DNA from 2 places in the Paenalkalicoccus suaedae genome. Region 1 is predicted to be linked to the other one. Evidence: riboswitches for the same ligand, from Rfam matches in the RefSeq annotation. Region 1 holds a riboswitch; the other holds the start of a gene.
The links. Region 1 has a riboswitch for lysine ahead of lysA (diaminopimelate decarboxylase). Riboswitches for the same ligand answer to the same signal wherever they lie in the genome.

Region 1 (4,814 bases):
GGCGAAGGCACGAGGCTTATGGTGATGAAAAAGTTATCCAAAGCCTCTGCCTTCTGCCAGTAGGAGTCTATTATGGCTACTCACTTAGAGGATAAAGAGGTAAAGGAGCTTTTAGTCAAAGCGCAAAGTGGAGACGTACCTGCACGTCACAAAATTGTGAAGCACAATACTCGGCTCGTGTGGTCTGTTGTACAACGATTTTCGAATAGAGGTTATGAGCAGGAAGATTTATTCCAAATAGGCTGCATAGGGCTTATGAAATCCATTGATAAATTTGATTTGAGCTATGACGTGAAGTTCTCGACGTATGCCGTACCGATGATCATTGGAGAGATTCAACGATTTTTACGGGATGATGGTGCGGTAAAGGTTAGTAGATCAATCAAGGAGCTTAGTAACCAAGTTAGGAAAACGTCAGAGCAGCTCATGAAGGAGCTAGGAAGAGTGCCGACAGTTAAGGAGATCGCCTCTTTTTTAGAGCTGTCACCTGAAGAAGTCGTCTTTGCACAAGATGCTAGCAGACAACTTGCATCGATTCATGAGACTATTTACGAAAATGACGGAGAACCAATCACCATTTTAGATCAAATGGCTGATGAACCAGACAGGTATTGGTTTGACAAACTGGCACTTCGCGAGGAAATGAAGCATTTAGATGAACGTTCTCGCATAATTATCATGCTTCGTTACTATAAGGATCAAACGCAGTCTCAAGTTGCGGCAAGGTTAGGCATTTCCCAAGTCCAAGTCTCAAGGCTTGAGAAGAAAATTTTAGAGACGCTGAAAGAAAAGTTAGAGCAGACAAGTTAAAAAGGAAGCACCTCTTTTTCTTCTAAAGGGGTGCTTTTTGTCTTAAGAAAACAGCCTTACATAATTACTAAAACCTAAACACATACTAACCCTCAACAGAAGGTCCTTGAGAGGGGGAGAAGCAGATGCTTTCAACCGATTTAAAAGTGAATGAGGAAATTTTACAAGACCGATTAGGAATAGATAAGAGTTTTGATGTTGATAAACGCTCCCTGTTTATTCATGATGTCGGAATCAAGCTATATTTTGTGACGGGACTTTGCGATATTTCCCACCTAATTGATATTTTAGATAAGCTCATGTTCGTTGACAGTATGGAGAGGAAAAAGCGTGACACGAAAGAGATGATGCTCAACAGACTGACTCATATGCAGGTAGAGCTCACGGATGAGTACGATACGATTATAAAGCAAGTGTTATCTGGACTCGTTGTCATTTTAATTGATGGAGAGTCTGAAGCGTTAATCATTGATGCGAGGAGATACCCTGGGCGCGGACCTGAAGAACCTGACACGGAAAGAGTTGTAAGAGGAAGTCGAGATGGTTTTACTGAAAATATTATTGAGAATACCGCGCTCACGAGACGCCGGATTCGTGACGAAAACTTACGGAATGTTATGGTTCAGGTCGGAAGGCGTTCTAAAACAGATATTTGTGTGGCGTATATTGAAGGTGTAGCCGATCAAAACTCGGTTGATATTGTATTTAAAGAGCTTGAGCAGATCGATATCGACGGCCTCACTATGGCCGACAAAGTGGTAGAGGAATACATCGTCAAGCAAGGAATGAATCCCTTCCCTATGGTGCGCTATACGGAGCGTCCTGACGTATGTGCAACCCATCTACTCGAGGGTCACGTCGTCTGTTATGTGGACTCTTCTCCAAGTGTCATGATTTTTCCAACAACCTTTTTTCATCACGTGCAGCACGCGGAAGAATATCGCCAAGCGCCAGCTATTGGGACATTCTTAAGATGGGTTCGATTCTCTGGGATGCTATTCTCCCTTCTTGTTTTACCACTATGGCTATTGTTTGTGCTCGAACCTACACTATTACCTGATCACCTATCTTTTATCGGACCAAATGAGATGTCAAATGTTCCGATATTTTGGCAAATACTATTTGCGGAGCTTGGAATTGAGCTCTTGAGAATGGCTGCCATTCACACCCCATCACCTCTTGCGACTGCATTGGGTTTAGTTGCGGCACTCCTAATTGGAGAGGTTGCGATTAGCGTCGGATTATTTGTGCCAGAGGTCATCCTTTATGTAGCAATCTCCGCCGTCGGTATGTTTGCTACTCCAAGCTATGAGCTTGCCTTTGCGATGAAAATCATGAGAATACTTTTAATCACAGCTGTTGCTATTGCTGGTCTCCCTGGATTTGTCATTGGCTTAACTGTCATGATGTTATTTATTTCCACAAGGAAAGCGCTCGAGACACCTTATTTTTGGCCGTTTATTCCCTTTTATCCAATTGCGTGCCTTGATATTTTCTTCCGAAAGCCAGTGCCATTGAAACTATTACGTCCTAGTATTGTCCATCCGCCAGACAGGATAAAACAACGAACTTCCTCGTAACGGTTGCGAATCTTTTAGCCCTATGCTATCTTGAATAAAATGAATTGAATAGAAGGATAGAGGCGCGGTGTAAAAAAGTACAGCATGATAGTCTGAGGAGGCGATGATCATGTTAGAAAGGTTACATTGCCGAAGGGGCGTGAAGTACCTCATTTCACCTCCCTGGGGTCTGGTTTAAGAAGCCAGACACTGTCACTATAGCAGTGGAGCACTATCTTTCCGAATACGTTTAGGTACGGGTCGGGAATGAGTGTGTGTGACGCCCTCATTCCCTTTTTTATATTCAAATAGAGTAGGAGCGGAGATAAATGACATACAGAGGGACGACGAAAGTAAATGAGCGTGGGTTTATAGAAATTGGTGGAGTCTCAACGGAGACGCTTAAGGAAGCGTACGGAACCCCTTTATTTGTGTATGATGTAAAAGACATTCGAGATCGGGCTAATGAGTTTCACGATGCTTTTAAAAATCAATCTGTGTCTTATCAAATTGCTTACGCATCCAAAGCATTCAGCTGCATTGCGATGATTGAGCTTGCAAACGAATTAGAACTGAGCTTAGATGTTTGCTCTGGCGGTGAGCTTTATACAGCGCTTGAAGCAGGCTTTCCAGTTGAACGCATTCACTTCCACGGAAATAATAAAACACCAGACGAGCTTGAGATGGCCGTCACACATAAAATCGGCTGTATTGTCGTAGACAATTTTACAGAGCTATCATGGTTGATGGCTTTGACGGAGTCAAGTAAGCAACAAATGGATGTGCTCATTCGCATCACACCTGGTGTAGAGGCACACACGCATGAATATATTTCAACTGGTCAAGAGGATTCTAAATTCGGATTTGATTTAAATAGCGCGCAGGCAGACAAGGCAATCGATATGATTACTTCTCATGAATTCCTAACGCTTCAAGGCGTTCATTCTCATATCGGTTCCCAAATTTTCCGTGCAGAAGGCTTTGAAGAGGCAGTCAAGGAGATTTATGCATCCATCGAAGGTTGGGTAAACAAGTTCGATTACTATCCAAACGTACTAAACGTTGGTGGAGGATTTGGAATTCGCTACACTGAAAATGACGAACCACTCCCACTATCAACGTACATCGACAAAATGGTAGAAGCGGCTAAAAAAGAATCTAACAGATTAAATAAGCCTCTTCCGGAATTTTGGATAGAGCCTGGGCGCGCTTTAGTTGGAGAAGCAGGAACAACTCTCTACACGCTCGGAACACGTAAAGAAATTCCTGATGTACGCACGTATGTATCAGTTGACGGAGGCATGACGGACAATATTCGCCCTGCGCTTTATCAGGCTGAATACTCCGCGACATTAGCTAACCGTGCTCACGCGGAGCCTGAAGAGGTTGTATCTATTGCAGGTAAATGTTGCGAGAGCGGGGATATGCTAATCTGGGATATTAATCTCCCAAAAATCGAGCAAGGTGATATTTTAGCTGTCTTCTCAACAGGTGCCTATGGTTACTCGATGGCAAACAATTATAACCGGATTCTACGTCCTGCTGTCGTGTTCGTTGAGGATGGGGAGCATGAATGTGTGATCGAAAGAGAGCAGTTTGAAGATTTAACAAGACGTGAGAATCGATACTCAAAAATTATGCTTCCTGAAAAAGCATAAACGTGACCTTTAAGTGATTCTCTGCTACACTATGTAAGGTATAAAATCGTTAAACAATGGAGGCAATTCACATGAAAAAAGGCGAAATTATTTTTGGCAACGGAGAAAAGATTGTTATTGAATTTTTCCCAGAAGCAGCACCAGGACACGTAGAAAACTTTGAGAAGCTTGCGAGCGACGGTTTTTATAACGGATTAAACTTCCACCGAGTTATTCCAGGTTTTGTTGCACAGGGCGGATGTCCAAACGGAACAGGAACTGGCGGACCTGGTTACACAATCAAATGTGAAACAGAAGGCAACCCACATAAGCACCAAAAAGGCACTCTCTCTATGGCACATGCAGGTCGTGACACTGGTGGAAGCCAATTCTTCCTCGTATTCGATCCACAGCCGCACCTAGATGGTGTTCACACTGTTTTTGGCCAAGTTATTGAAGGCCTTGACGTGATGGATCGCATCAAGCAAGGCGATGTAATGGAAGAAGTAAAAGTATACGACGTTGAATAAGAGCGTTTGAACGAAAAGATAAATGAAATAAACAGAAGAGGAGCCGATTGCAAAATCGAGGGCTCCTCTTTTTGTTTGAGGAAAGATAGACCGGTTTGAGGATAATGGAAAGCAAAAAGTGAATAATGAAGCAGGGATTCCGGATAACTGAAAACGATAAGCGGAAAACCAAGCCGCGCATCCGTATAACCGAAAGCGATAAGCGGAAAACCTAGGCACGGTTGCGGATAACCGAAAGCAATAAGCGGAAAACCAAGGCACGATTGCGGATAACCTAA
Region 2 (4,814 bases), 1.2 Mb from region 1:
CCCAGCGGATCTCGCTTTTTTTAAGCGGACTACGACCGGGTCTACGATCGTGATGGGTCGCAAAACGTTTGAGTCGATCGGTAGACCACTACCTAATAGACGCTCCATCATTCTCACACGTAACGAAGGCTACAGCCAAGAAGGTGCTGAAGTCGTTCATTCCTTTGAGGAATTAACGACGCTGTTAAGTCAGGATGAAAAAGCATTTATCATAGGTGGAGCAGAGATATTCCGTTACTACTTGGATAAAGTGGACCGTGTCTACGTGACGTATATTGACAGTGAGTTTGAAGGGGATACCTATTTCCCAGAACTAGACCCAACTAAATGGGTGTTAAAAGAAGAACAAAAAGGGGTCAAGGATGAAAAGAATCCGTATGACTTCTACTTCCGTACATATGATGCGGTTGAGCCACTCTCTTAGCATGAGAGTGGCTTTTTTTGCATAGTTTGTGTGGAAGGGGCGTGGACAATCATGTTAAAGCAGCGCTTGCGCCGAAGACAGTCACGAAGAGGACCGTTACCACTCAAAGTCGTCTTTCTCTTGTCCTGTGCTATTTTTATTGTTCTGACTGTACAGGGGTTAATCTTAGTAGAGAAAGGCGTTCGACCAACTATTATTGCCATAGCTAAAACAGAGACTCAACGTATAGCGACACTCGCTATCAATGATGCCATCTCCAGTCAAATTTTAGAGGAGAGCCACATGGAGGATGTCCTCATTTATGAATATGATCAGAATCAGCAAGTTAACTCTGTCCAGTTAAACCCCGTTATCGTCAATCGTGTTCTTCAAGAAACGACGAAGAGAGTGCAAAATTACTTAAATGATATTGAACAGGGCAAGATTCGTGATTATCATGTAGCTCCGGATGACTCGTTGCCTCACGATGGAGCATCATTTTCTGAAGATGGTATTATTCATATGATTCCTTTAGGGCAGGCAACGAAGAATGCGCTACTCGCCCACTTGGGTCCTGAGATTCCTGTCAGACTCTCAGCGATTGGGGACGTGAAGTCGCAAATGAAGCATGAAGTGATGTCTGTAGGGATTAATAATGCGTACTTAAGCGTCTCTGTGGATATTGAAGTCGACGTAAAAGTCGTTATTCCATTTGCTACGGATACCGCTGTTGTAAAGACCGCAGTGCCTGTTACGATGGTTTGGTTACCTGGTGATGTTCCGGATTATTATGGTGGCAGTGGAACGATTCCAGCAGTCATCAATCCAAATCAGGGCGGCGGTGGGTAAGGGCCGGCTATATTTGCTATGTAAGAAAAAGGGTAGTAAGAAGCTTCGCAACTGTTGCAATTAATAGAATATAATGGGCTAGGTAAAAAGCATTGAAATTAGCCTTGATATTTGTTATTCTAATTCGGGAAACTTCGACAAGTTCATAGCAATAGATACCTCCTAACAATGTGAGGTAGAGGCGCGAAGAAAAAGAGTAATATGCGGAAGCTTAGACGAGCGATGCACGCATGTGAAAGGGTTCTTTGCCGAAGCAATTATGTACCGTCAACACATAATTAGCTGGGCCTGCACTTAATAAGTGCTGGACTGTCACGCACGTGCTTGTATAGCTCAGCGTGGAGAACTGCGAAACGTTTGTAGTGAGGATCATCTGTAGATAGCAGGGGATACTCTCCCTTGCTTTTTTTATTGTCCAGAGATCACACTACTATCCACATTTTTATATAGAGGAAGGGGCAATACTCATGGATCACGGTATCCTATCCCTGCTGCCACCGGTGCTTGCACTTGTGCTCGTGCTTATCACGAAGCGCGTGTTAGTGTCACTTGGTGTTGGTATTATTGTTGGAGCCTTAATGGTCAACCAACAGCAGGATATGTTTATTAACGAGGCATTTACACAAATAATGTCGACCGTCACAGGCATCTTTTGGACGGAGGATGGCATAAATACGTGGGAATTTTATATTATCTTATTCCTGCTACTACTCGGAATGATTGCGGCACTTATCACCATTACAGGTGGGGGACGAGCATTCGGAGAGTGGGCGCTTGCGCGAGTGAAGACGCGCATTGGCGCACAGTTTGTTGCAGCATTTTTAGGAATAATCATCTTTATCGATGATTATTTTAACAGCTTAACAGTCGGGAACGTTAGTCGACCGCTAACAGACCGTCATCGTATTTCGCGTGCTAAGCTCGCGTATATTGTGGACTCTACGGCGGCTCCAATGTGTGTGATTTCTCCAGTCTCAAGCTGGGGTGCATACATTATCACGATTATCGGTGGTATTTTAACTGCTCACGGTGTGACGCAGTATGGCTCTTTACAGGCATTTCTACTGATCGCTCCAATGAACTTTTATGCGGTATTTGCGATCATCACGGTATTTGCGGTCGCATACTTTAAGCTTGATATCGGTGCGATGCGTCATCACGAGCGTCTAGCGGTTACGTCCGGTGAATTGTTTGATCAAAGCAAAGGCGCTATTCCTGGGGAAACTGGGTTAGAAGCTCCAGAAGCAAAAGGCAAGGTTTCTGACCTCGTTGTACCAATTGCCGTATTAATTGCAGGTACAGTTATGTTCATGGTGATTACAGGTATTCAAGCAACAGAAGGCACTGCGTCTCTTCTTGCTACATTTGAAAATACAGACGTCGCTGCTTCCCTCGTATATGGTGGACTAATTAGTTTCGCCGTAGCAGTAGTGTTAGCATTCGTACGTCGTGTAGAAGTAAAGCAAGTAGGTCTTGGCCTATGGGCGGGAATTAAGTCGATGCTACCTGCTATTTATATCCTCATTTTTGCGTGGACGATTATTGAAGTCATTGACGCATTAGGTACAGGAGAATATTTAGCAAGCCAAGTAAACGAATTTATTCCACTCGCTATTTTACCAGCGCTACTCTTTGTGATCGCAGGGTTCATGGCATTTAGTACAGGAACATCATGGGGCACATTTGCCATCATGCTACCGATCGCAGGAGAAATTGCTGCACAAACAGATATTACGCTTATGCTACCAGTTTTAGCAGCAGTACTTGCTGGTGCAATCTTCGGTGACCACTGTTCACCAATTTCAGATACAACGATTCTTTCTTCAGCAGGAGCGGGAAGTCATCACATCGATCACGTGACAACCCAGCTACCTTACGCACTGTTGATCGGATTCGTAGCTATTATCGCTTTCTTAGCACTAGGAGTAACAGGATCGACGATTGTTGGACTGTTAGTAGGTGCTGTAACGTTAGCGCTGACGCTAGGTGTCACGAAAGTAATCGTAGGAAGACTCGGCACGATCGGGTAATAAGACTTGTAAGACGGAAGGCTCTCACGTTATGTGAGGGCCTTTTGTTTTTGGTGTTGGTGAGGGGAGAAGGGGAAAGAAATGGGCGAGGAATAGACGGCACTAGCAAGCGAATGATGCAACTAGCGCGAGAAAAACCGATTAGCCTTTTGCAGCGGCACGTCGCGCATAAAGCTAGTTTATGCGCGCAATCACTGCGGAAGTCCATAACTTCTGTTTAAGGAACATAACTTTAAAACGGGGAACATAAAAGCAAAATTAGGAACATAACGATGTTCAAAAAGTCCATGGAGTCCATAAAGTTTAGATGCGGAACATAACATCAGGATCAAGAACATAACTTTAAAAAGCGGAACATAAAATTAAACTAAAGATCATAACTATTCTCAATAATATGTAGAAGCGTCTAACCTTATTTCGAAGCAGATAAATACACTATAAACACAACTTCTCACTCTATTAATTGGAGAAATCACACCTACAAAACTCTATATTAAGAAAGAAATCACTCGATTTCTGTCACATAATTGAAGAAGGTTGAAGAAACCACCCCTTACTATTCTAAAGCATCATAACTTATTTAAGCGCTTACATTTCAGTTTATGCGCATAAATGTGAGAAATCATCATAATTTGTGTCGAATATTCAGAAAATACTTTGACATTCTATTTTCTGATAATTATAATAAAATAGCGAAGACAAGATCATTTGTATGATCAAAAAGTTAATAAAAGGAGGAGGCTTACACCTATTTTCCTAAAGCAGTAATAGTCTTAGCAATTATTTTTAGTTTTAAAATACAGCTATGTAGAGGGGAGTTTTTTTCATGGATCAGTCTCGTGAGCAGTTTGCCACAAGATTAGGGTTTATCCTGGCAGCCGTTGGTTCTGCTGTAGGTCTAGGGAACATTTGGCGTTTTGCGTATGTAACAGGTGAAAGTGGTGGAGCAGCATTCTTATTAATTTATGTGCTTTGTATCTTCCTAGTTGGTCTTCCTGTTTTACTTGCCGAGTTTTCTGTCGGCCGACGCGGTCAGTCAGATGTTGTAGGTTCATTCAATAATATTTCACCAGGTAAGCCTTGGGTGCTCGGTGGTATTTTAGGCGTCTTGACCTCATTCTTAATTTTATCATTTTATGGTGTTATTGCAGGTTGGGTACTTTACTACCTGTTTGCGTACATTTCAGGATCAGCTGTAGCTGTTCCAGCAGAAGGCTATGGAGCTTTCTTTGAGACATTCATTGGAGGAACAACAGGTCCAGTATTCTGGCAGTTCCTATTTATGGCTTTTACAATTGCCATCGTTTTCTTTGGAGTAAAAAAAGGAATCGAGCTATCAAACAAAGTATTTATGCCACTTTTAGCGTTAATCGTAATTATCCTTGCTGGCTATAGCTTAACGTTAAGTGGAGCTTCAGAAGGATTAGCTTTCTTATTCTCACCAGACTGGGGTGCATTTGGGGATCCTAGTGTTTATGCAGCAGCTATCGGTCAAGCATTCTTTACCCTATCGTTAGGTATGGGTGCCATGA

Region 2: it holds a riboswitch for lysine, as region 1 does, so the genes downstream of both, FLK61_RS15000 (Na+/H+ antiporter NhaC family protein) here and lysA (diaminopimelate decarboxylase) in region 1, are expected to answer to the same signal.

The regions. Positions count from the first base shown of each region.
Region 1 is NZ_CP041372.2:1,594,848-1,599,661, forward strand. Features, by position in the region: gene spoIIAB (anti-sigma F factor) at 1-63, shown strand, start outside; gene sigF (RNA polymerase sporulation sigma factor SigF) at 73-810, shown strand; gene FLK61_RS08635 (spore germination protein) at 936-2,390, shown strand; lysine riboswitch at 2,440-2,612, shown strand; gene lysA (diaminopimelate decarboxylase) at 2,699-4,027, shown strand; gene FLK61_RS08645 (peptidylprolyl isomerase) at 4,099-4,536, shown strand.
Region 2 is NZ_CP041372.2:2,786,348-2,791,161, reverse strand. Features, by position in the region: gene FLK61_RS15010 (dihydrofolate reductase) at 1-424, shown strand, start outside; gene yunB (sporulation protein YunB) at 476-1,252, shown strand; lysine riboswitch at 1,421-1,609, shown strand; gene FLK61_RS15000 (Na+/H+ antiporter NhaC family protein) at 1,720-3,282, shown strand; gene FLK61_RS14995 (sodium-dependent transporter) at 4,109-4,814, shown strand, end outside.